One region of the Rhodococcus sp. BP-349 genome, then DNA from elsewhere that is predicted to be linked to it. Evidence: riboswitches for the same ligand, from Rfam matches in the RefSeq annotation. Region 1 holds a riboswitch; each other region holds the start of a gene.
The links. Region 1 has a riboswitch for thiamine pyrophosphate ahead of HQ325_RS15295 (3-oxoacyl-ACP reductase). Riboswitches for the same ligand answer to the same signal wherever they lie in the genome.
Positions count from the first base shown of each region.

Region 2: linked by a shared signal. The riboswitch ahead of thiO (glycine oxidase ThiO) and the one ahead of HQ325_RS15295 (3-oxoacyl-ACP reductase) in region 1 are both predicted to bind thiamine pyrophosphate.
Region 3: linked by a shared signal. The riboswitch ahead of HQ325_RS15980 (TenA family protein) and the one ahead of HQ325_RS15295 (3-oxoacyl-ACP reductase) in region 1 are both predicted to bind thiamine pyrophosphate.

Region 1 covers NZ_JABUDR010000002.1:1,050,662-1,053,930, reverse strand. The annotation lists gene HQ325_RS15300 (histidine kinase) at 1-397, shown strand, start outside; gene HQ325_RS15295 (3-oxoacyl-ACP reductase) at 402-1,175, opposite strand; TPP riboswitch at 1,166-1,260, opposite strand; gene HQ325_RS15290 (response regulator transcription factor) at 1,317-1,964, shown strand; partial or broken gene HQ325_RS15285 (helix-turn-helix domain-containing protein) at 2,101-2,389, shown strand; gene HQ325_RS15280 (hypothetical protein) at 2,594-3,269, opposite strand, start outside.
Region 2 covers NZ_JABUDR010000002.1:467,790-471,058, forward strand. The annotation lists gene HQ325_RS12590 (NUDIX hydrolase) at 1-493, shown strand, start outside; gene thiE (thiamine phosphate synthase) at 497-1,180, opposite strand; TPP riboswitch at 1,224-1,331, shown strand; gene thiO (glycine oxidase ThiO) at 1,324-2,418, shown strand; gene thiS (sulfur carrier protein ThiS) at 2,428-2,634, shown strand; gene HQ325_RS12610 (thiazole synthase) at 2,678-3,269, shown strand, end outside.
Region 3 covers NZ_JABUDR010000002.1:1,218,776-1,222,044, reverse strand. The annotation lists gene HQ325_RS15990 (SRPBCC family protein) at 1-231, opposite strand, end outside; gene HQ325_RS15985 (sugar porter family MFS transporter) at 380-1,777, shown strand; TPP riboswitch at 1,807-1,902, shown strand; gene HQ325_RS15980 (TenA family protein) at 1,896-2,648, shown strand; gene HQ325_RS15975 (ABC transporter substrate-binding protein) at 2,645-3,269, shown strand, end outside.

The DNA of each region.
Region 1 (3,269 bases):
CGAGGATGCTGGTCGGCGCAGCATCGCGGGAATCGGGGACCTTGTCGACGCAGCGCGTTCTGCCGGGTGTCGGGTGACGCTGGTCCAGGACATTCATCCCGGTGTGGTCGGCGATCTGACCAGTCATACCGCGTACCGCATCGTGCAGGAAGCTCTGACCAACAGTCAGAAGCATGCCCCGAGTTCCCCCCTTCACATCACGGTGAGTGGGGCGGACACCGACGGCATCAGCCTGACTGTGCGCAACCACATCTCGACGACAGCGCAACCTGGCCCTGGTTCGCGAACCGGACTGGCCGGCCTCGCGGAGCAATCTCACAACGCCGGCGGGTGGGTGCGGTGGACAGCCATGGGTGGCGAGTTCATCGTGACGGCCTGGCTCCCCTGGTACTCCTGACGCGTCAGTCCTTGACCAATCCGCCGTCGACGACCAGGTTCTGCCCTGTCACCGCTCTCGACCACGGCGACGCGAAGAACAGCACGGCATCCGCGAACTCGGCCGGCGTCGTCACCCGGCGCAGCGGGGTGCTGTCGGCGATCATGTCGAACACCGCGGGCGGGGTCGCGGAGCTGGCATCCGTGGTCCGCAGCAGACCACCGGACACCATGTTGACGGTGATGCCATCAGGTCCCAGGTCCGCCGAGAAGGTTCTCGTCAGCGCCAACAAGGCAGCCTTCGCTGCCGTGTAGTCGTGATACGGAACGACGGGGTTCTGCACGAGATTGGTGCCGATCGTGATGATCCGCCCGAATCCCGCCTCCCGCATACCCGGCACAGCTGCCTGCGTGGTGTGCAGAGCGCCGGCAACGCTGCCACGGAACTGCGAGTCGAACGCCGACCACTCGATCTCGTCGGCCTTGGCACGGTCGTCACCATTGAACGAGAAGTCGATCAAAGCGTTGTTGACGACGGTGGTGACAGTCGACCCGAAATGCTCACGTGCCCTGTCGAACAGCGCGTCGACCTGGTGCCGGTCCGTGACATCGGCCTGCACCGCGACAACGCGGTCAGGACCGAACTCCGATGCCAGAGCATCGGCTGCGGCTGCACTGCGGTGGTAGTTGACCACGACGCGGGAACCTTGCTGCAGGAACGCTCGCGTGATCGCAGCACCCAGTCCGCGAGCACCGCCCGTCAGGAGCACGATCTGTTCGGCCAGCGGCACTGTGCGCATCTCGACATCCCTTCGCCAGCATGACCTGGTCAGGTTCGACGGGTGTGTTCTCAGCCGGTTCGGTTCGGCACCCCGTGTCCGACTCCATAGAACACCTATCCGCTGTGGCGTGTCGTCGCGACCCGATACGGTCGACCCATCATGGACTCCGATGCGGTCATCACCGTTCTCGTCGTGGACGACGACGCATTCGTTCGTCGCGGCGTGGCGGACATCTTCGCCGCCACCACGGACATCGTGGTGGTCGGGTCGGTCTCGGACGGTGACGAGGTCCCCGCCGCAGTCGCCGCTCGTCGGCCCGACGTCGTCCTGATGGATCTGAAGATGCGCCGAGTAGACGGACTCGACGCCACGCGAGCATTGATGGCATCGGCACACCCACCGAAAGTCGTCGCGATGACGGCCATGGACGTGGACGATCTGGTGGTCCAAGCCATCGAGGCCGGAGCCCATAGCTTCCTCAGCAAGTCGGAGGCGCCCGAGACGTTCCACCAGTCGATCCGCGCCGTCGCTGCCGGCAACACTCTGTTCTCCGAGGAATCACTCCGAAAGATCGTGGCCACCACCCGACCACCGCGGCCGACAGTGACGCTGGAGGCGCTGACCGACAAGGAACGAACAGTGTTGTCGGTCATGGCATTAGGGGCAACGAATGCCGACATCGCTCGGCAGCTCTACATGGCGGAAACCACGGTCAAGTCGCATCTGACTGCTGTCAATCACAAGCTGCAGGTCACCAACAGGGTCGAGGCTGCGCTCATGGCGTTCCGCGCGGGATTGGTTGTCTAGAACTCTAGATGTGGCAGACAGCGCCTGGTCTGCATGCATTCGAATGCGGCAGGAAACTGTCGGTTCCGGTCGAAAACCGAGCGTGTAATCCGGTCGAGAAGTGAGCACTCGTCTCGACGATGGAGGAGTGATCACCGTGGAGGACTGGGCGTTGATTCGTCGATTGCACGGCTCGGAGAAGATCTCGCAATCACAGATCGCCCGCCAGTTGGGGTTGTCACGGAACACGGTGGCCAAGGCGGTGAAGTCATCGAGTCCGCCGCAGTACGAGCGGGCGCGGCCGACCGAGTCGGCGTGGTCGCGGGTTAAGCCGTCGGTGCGGGCGTTGTCGGCGGCGTATCCGTCGATACCGACGACGCTGATCGCCGAACGAATCGAGTGGCCGCGGTGGCCGGTCGTGGCTGTCGGAGAACGTCGCGCGCGTCGACGGTGACGCGACAGCAACTACACAGTGGACCCTACCGGGTGACAGCCGCACGGCAGCGCCTGAATCCATGACCAGAACGACCATCAAGCCTGCGTCCAGGCCATCGCGTCGTAGCCTGTAGCCGTCAGCACGGCAATGCCTTCGCGGAGCCCCTCTGGCAAACTAAAGTCAGTTACGGCCGAATGCGCGGTGCATCCCACAGCTACCTCAGCTTCTCTGCGATCGCCGTCCGGGTGTCTGGCGGCAGCTGGACACGGATGAAGTCGTCGAGGCGTTCGGGATCCGGCTCGACCCTTTCCGCGTCAGCAAGGGTCTCCCATGAATCGTAGTCGGCAGGGTCGGCGAAAGTCACCACGCCGACCCCGTGAGCCCTCGCGACGGCGACTACGGTCGTGACCTGCTCTGCGAGGGCTTCCTCCAGAAATGCGGGCACATGCAAGACGACGTACGCATGGGTTGCTGCACGTCTTTGGGCCAGGGCCTCGTACACCGCGGTGACGTCGATCTGATCAGACGGCTTGACCTCGAAAACAGCAACTTCCAAGAATTTGCCCGGGACGTACTCGTAGGTCTTGACCTGCACTGCCAGCAAGTCTGGCCGGGTCCATCTCCCACCCGTCGGCTTGCTTCCACCCTGGGCGACATTGTCAGCTCGGAGAGGAACAGACCTCGCGTCTTTCCCCCATTCGTTCCGCAAGACCTCAAGCAGGGGTTCGTAGAGATCCGCTTCACGGATCGTCGACACGTTGGTGGGCATCGCAAGAACGCCAGATTCTGTAAGACCCGCAGCTTCGCCTTCGAGCGCTGCCGACGCCACCATCCGGCGTAAGCTACCGCCTCGCCCGTGTCCCCGGCGAGCTAGTTGCTTGTCCACTAGC
Region 2 (3,269 bases), 580 kb from region 1:
CGTCCACGCGGCCGTGCGCGAGGCCGGCGAGGAGGCGGGCATCACCGACGACCAGTTGACCGTGCGGGACGAGCACGTCACCAGGGTCGAGGACTCGGGGTGGTCCTACACCACCGTCGTCGCGGACGCCGAGCACGAACTCGACACCGTTCCCAACGGTGAGAGCACCGAGCTGCGCTGGGTCGCCGAGCACGAGGTGGACTCGCTGCCGCTGCACCCCGCCTTCGCCGAGAGTTGGCCGTCGCTGCGCACCGTGCCCGTCCGCGCGGTCCTGGCCGCCGACGCCCCCGACGAACTCCCGGCGCGCACCGTGCGGCTCGCCGTCGGCAGCTTCGGGTGGATCGTCGACACCGTGCGTGCCGAGAACGTGGACGCGGCGCTCGCCGCCGTCCGGAACGACACCGAACTGCGCGTCGTCGTCGTGACGGCCGACGACGCGGTGCGCTCGGCGGTCCCCGCCGACGTCACCGTCCTGTCGCCGGACGGACTCTGACGGTCAGACCGACGGCAGCAGATCGAGCAGTCGACGGGCCGCCGCCTCGGGGTCGCGAGCCTGCGTGATCGCCCGCACCACCGCGATGCGGGACGCGCCCGCCTCGAGCGCCTGCGCGACGTTGTTCTCCTCGACCCCGCCGATGACGAACCACGGCCGGGTGGGATGCGATTCGGCGACCTCACGCACGACGTCCAGGCCCGCGGCCGAACGGTTCGGCTTGGTGGGAGTCGCCCACACCGGTCCCGTGGCGACGTAGTCGACGCCGTCCTCGATGTCGGCGAGCGTGGCCTGTGCCCGGTTCTGCGTGGAGCGCCCGATGACGACGTCCGGGCCCACGATGCGGCGCGCGTAGTGCACCGGCAGATCGTTCTGGCCGAGGTGCAGCACGTCGGCGCCCGAGGCGAGCGCCAGATCGGCACGATCGTTGACGGCCATCAGCGCGCCGTGACGGCGGCACGCGGCGGAGATGACCGCGAGAGCGGCGAGCTCGTCCTTCGCCTCGATGGCGCCGTACTTCTTCTCACCCGCCGACCCCTTGTCGCGGAGCTGCACGATGTCGACGCCCCCGGACAGCGCCGCGTCCACGAACTTGGCCAGGTCGCCGGTGTCGCGGCGGGCGTCGGTGCAGAGATACAGACGGGCGGTGGCGAGCCGCTCGCGGGCGGTGGTCCTCGAAGTCGTCACGAGTGTGAATGTAGTACCACCCAGTACTGCGGTTAGTGTGAAGGGGAACGAACACGGGAGTCCCGGACGGGGCTGAGAGTGGGCGAGGGCGCCCAGACCGTAACCACCTGACCCGGGTCATGCCGGCGGAGGAAGTGAGTTTCATGCAGCGTTCCGTCTCCGTCGTGGGCGGCGGGGTGATCGGCCTCTTCTGCGCCCGCGCCGCCGCGGCGGCGGGATGGTCCGTCACCCTGCACGACCCGACGTTCGGTGCACGCGCGGTCGGCGACGGCGCCGCCAGCTGGGTGGCGGGCGGCATGCTCGCGCCGCTGTCCGAGGGCTGGCCCGGCGAACATGCACTCCTGGCACTCGGTTCCGCGTCGCTGCGGCGGTGGCACGATCCGGTGCTGCGCGCGGATTTGGAGGGGCGCGGTGTCGTCGTCTCGAGTGGGTCGTTGACCGTCGCGTTCGACTCGGCCGACGCGGCGGACCTGCGCACCGTCGCCGACTGGGTGGGTGCGCAGGGCCACGATCTCGAGATTCTCTCGCGTAGCGAGGTCCGCACTCTGGAGCCGTCGCTCTCGCCGCGCGTTCGCCTGGGCCTCTCGGCGCCGGGGGAGTTGTCGGTGGACAACCGGGCGCTGGTGCTCGCGTTGGAGTCCGCGGTCCTCGACCGCGGAGTGCAGATCGTGCGCACTCCGGTCGCCGACCTCGATGCGCTGACCACCGATCGTGTGATCGTCGCCGCGGGGTGGTCCACGTCCCGTCTGCTGCCGGACGTTCCGGTGCGGCCGGTGAAAGGCGAGATCCTGCGCCTACGTGCGCGCCCCGGCTCCGCGAGTGCGCCGACGCGCACCGTCCGCGCGAGCGTCAACGGTCGCGCGGTGTACCTGGTCCCCCGTGGCGACGGTCTGGTGGTCGGTGCGACGCAGTACGAGCACGGTGACGACACCGCCGTCACCGTCGCCGGCGTCCGCGACCTCCTGGCGGACGCCGAGGCCGTGTTCCCGGCCGTCGGTGACTACGAGTTGGCGGAGACGGCGGCGGGCCTGCGGCCGGGGAGCCCGGACAACATTCCCGTCATCGGGCGGCTGGACCACCGCGTGATCGTCGCCGCCGGGCACGGTCGCAACGGGGTGCTGCTCGCGCCCGTCACGGCGGACGCCGTGGTGGCAGAACTGGAGGGCGAGCCGTTGACAGAGGCGGCATGCGCTCTCCCCGAACGGTTTCCGAGTCTCACGCGAGATCGGGCACGGTAGGAGACGAACATGACCGCAGTGGGTGTCACCGTCAACGGTGCGGATCACGACCTCGAGCCCGGCACCACGGTGCAGGACATGCTGACCCAGCTGGGCCTTCCCGAGAAGGGCATCGCCGTGGCGGTGGACGGGATCGTGCTGCCGCGCTCGCGGTGGGGCGAGGACGTGGGCCGCGGCTGGACCATCGAGGTGCTGACGGCGGTGCAGGGTGGCTGATCAGCTGACCATCGCCGACCGCACCTTCTCCTCCCGCCTGATCATGGGCACCGGGGGCGCGGCCAACCTCGCGGTGTTGGAGGAGGCCCTCGTCGCTTCGGGTACGGAACTCACCACCGTCGCTCTGCGACGCGTCGATGCCTCGGGCGGCACCGGGGTGCTCGATCTGCTCACGCGCCTGGGCATCGCGCTCCTGCCCAACACGGCGGGATGTCGCGGCGCCGCCGAGGCAGTGCTCACCGCGCAGCTGGCACGAGAGGCGTTGGAGACCAACTGGATCAAGCTCGAGGTGATTGCGGACGAGCGGACCCTCCTGCCCGACGCCATCGAGCTGGTGCGTGCCGCGGAGCAGCTCGTCGACGACGATTTCGTCGTGTTGCCCTACACCACCGACGATCCGGTGCTCGCGCGTCGCCTCGAGGACGTGGGGTGTGCCGCGGTCATGCCGCTCGGATCGCCCATCGGGACGGGTCTGGGCATCGCGAATCCGCACAACATCGAGATGATCACCTCGGCGGCGGGGGTTCCCGTGGTGCTCGACGCCGGCATCGGTACGGCGAGCGACGCGGCACTCGCCATGGAGCTGGGGTGCTCGGCGGTGCTGCTCGCCACCGCGGTGACGCGCGCTCGTGATC
Region 3 (3,269 bases), 170 kb from region 1:
CGCGCGCCACGACCACACCCGCGCGGCCTCGTCCACCGAGTGGACCTCGAAGGACACCCGCACGCCGAGGGGTCCGCGCACCGTGCCGGTGGTGCCGGCGGCGAGTCGATCGGTGGACGCGTCGACGCCCATGATCTGCGGTGCCCACGTCGACCAGAGCGACAGGTCCATGTACCGCTCCCACGCGACGTCGGCGGAGGCGTCGCCGGTGCGTCGCAGAGTCTTCTTCATGACCGGCGGGATTCACCGTTCCGGCGCTGCTCAAACTGCCGTCAGGTCGCCGCTCCACAGCCGTCGCGCCGGGCGTAGGGTCCGAACCAAGCGAAACTCCTCCGCCATCGACCGGCGCGGCCGGTGGCCGACATGTAGGTGGACAAGGATGACCACACAGGCATCGGCCAATCACACGGCCAAAGTCATCGGCGTGACCATTGCGGCCGCCGTCGGCGGCTTCCTCTTCGGTTTCGACAGTTCCGTCATCAACGGCGCCGTCGACTCCATCCAGGGCAGATTCGCCCTCGGCGAGTTCCTCACCGGCTTCACCGTCGCGATCGCCCTGCTCGGGTGCGCGGCGGGCGCCTGGTTCGCCGGCGGACTGGCCGACCGGTGGGGACGCAAGAAGGTGATGCTGCTCGGGTCCGCGCTCTTCATCATCTCGTCGGTCGGCTCGGGTCTGGCCTTCAGCGTTCCCGACCTGATGCTGTGGCGTGTGCTCGGCGGTCTCGGCATCGGCATCGCGTCGGTGATCGCCCCCGCGTACATCGCGGAGATCTCGCCGGCCCGGATGCGCGGCAGCCTCGCGTCGCTGCAGCAGCTGGCCATCACCATCGGCATCTTCGCCGCACTGCTCTCGGACGCCGTGCTGGCGGATCGTGCGGACGGTGCGTCCAACGACCTGTGGCTCGGCCTCGAGGCCTGGCGGTGGATGTTCATCGTCGGCGTGATCCCGGCCGTCGTCTACGGCGTCCTCGCGTTACTCATCCCCGAGTCGCCGCGTTACCTCGTGGGCAAGCACCTCGACGAGGAGGCCGCGCAGATTCTCGCGAACATCACCGGCGAGAAGCACCCCAACGAGCGCATCCACGAGATCCGCCTGACACTGCGCAAGGAACAGCGCTCGTCGTTCGCCGACATCCGCGGTCCGCGCTTCGGCCTGCAGCCGCTGGTGTGGGTCGGCATCATCATGGCCGTCCTGCAGCAGTTCGTCGGCATCAACGCGATCTTCTACTACTCCACCACACTGTGGAAGTCCGTGGGCTTCACCGAGAGTCAGTCCTTCACCACGTCGGTCATCACCTCCGTGATCAACGTGGCCATGACGTTCGTGGCCATTCTCTTCGTCGACCGGGTGGGGCGGCGCAACCTGCTCATGGCCGGCTCCATCGGCATGTTCGTCGGTCTCCTCATGGCGGCGATTGCGTTCTCCCAGCAGATCGGCACCGGCGACGAGGTCTCGCTGCCCGATCCCTGGGGCGTCGTGGCGCTGATCGGCGCGAACCTGTTCGTGATCTTCTTCGCGTCGACGTGGGGACCGATCATGTGGGTCCTGCTCGGCGAGATGTTCCCGAACCGTATGCGCGCCATGGCTCTCGGCATCGGTACGGCCGCGAACTGGGTGGCCAACTTCGTCATCTCGCTGCTGTTCCCGTCGCTCACCGAGATGGTCGGACTCTCCATCGTCTACGGCGGCTTCGCACTCTTCGCCGCCCTGTCGTTCTTCTTCGTGAAATCCAAGATCCCCGAGACCAAGGGGATGGAACTGGAGGACATGAAGTAGCCGCACGACCGCCGGTGCTATGGTCGGCGAGTTCTGACACGGGGTGCTTCGCGTCGCGAGGCTGAGACCACACCCGAGAACCTGATGCAGGTAATTCTGACGAAGGGATGTCACGGCCATGACGCCGTACGACCATGCGGTCGACGCTGCCTCCACCATGGATGCAGCCGACCTCACACGCTTCACCGACCTCCTCTGGGACCGCACGGCAGGCCTGCGGGCCCGGATCGACGACCTCGAGTTCCTCACCCGACTCGGTGACGGCACCCTGCCGATCACGTCGTTCCGGACGTACATCGAGCAGGACGGCCTCTACCTCGAGGGATACGCGAAGGCCTTGGCCATCCTGTCCTCGCGCGCCGTCGATCCGGAGGCCGGAGCGTTCTGGGCCACGTCGGCGGCGACGGCCGCGACTGTCGAGAAGTCGTTGCACACCAGCCTTCTCGCCGACGTCGCGCTCGGCGGTCCGTCGGAGACGTTGGTCGAGCACAGCCAGGCGTGCCTCGGATACGTCTCGTTCCTCACGGCGACGGCGGCGACCGACACCTACGCCGTCGGCGCCGCGGCCGCGCTCCCCTGTTTCTGGATCTACGCCGAGGTCGGCCGCGGACTCGCGGCCTCGGCCCGCGCAGTGCTCGACGCCGATCCGGACCACCCGTACGCCCGGTGGGTGACGACGTACGACGCCGAGGACTTCCAGACCTCCGCCGCGCGCGCCCGCGAGCTCGTCGACGCGGCCGCCGAGGTGGCCGGCCCGGCCGAACGACAGCGGATGAGTGACGCGTTCGTCGTGGCGATGCGCTACGAACTGCTGTTCTGGGACACCGCCCTGAACACCGTGCCCTGGCCTGCGTCGGGGTCGGACGCATGAGGGCGCGGCACACGAGGGTCGGGCGCATCGCGGCTCTGCTCACCGTGTCGCTCGTCGCCGCCGCGGGTCTCGCGGGCTGCGCCACGTCCGATGCCTCCGACGCGAACACGATCCGCTTCGCGCTCGACTGGACACCCAACACGAACCACACGGGCCTGTTCGTCGCCCAGCAGGAGGGCTACTTCGCGGACGCCGGGCTGAACGTCGAGATCCTGCCGTACAACTCGACGTCCCCCGACACGCTGATCGACTCCGGCAACGCCGAGTTCGGGATCAGCTTCCACAGCTCCGCCACCTACGCCCGCGCCGCCGGTGCGAAGGTGACCTCGGTGATGGCGCCGCTGCAGCACTGGGCCACCGGCATCGGCGTCCGTGCCGACCGTCAGGACATCCGGAGCCCCCGCGACCTGGACGGGCGGACCTACGCCGGGTTCGGCGATGCGGGCGAGGAGGCCACCCTCCGCAAGGTGATCGAGAACGACGGTGGCACCGGCGATTTCGAGACCGTGGTGCTCGGGACGTCCGCGTACGAGGCGGTCTACTCCGGTACCGCGGACTTCACCGTCTCCTACTTCGCGTGGGAGGGTCTCGAGGCCGAACGGGCCGGAACCCCGATGACGT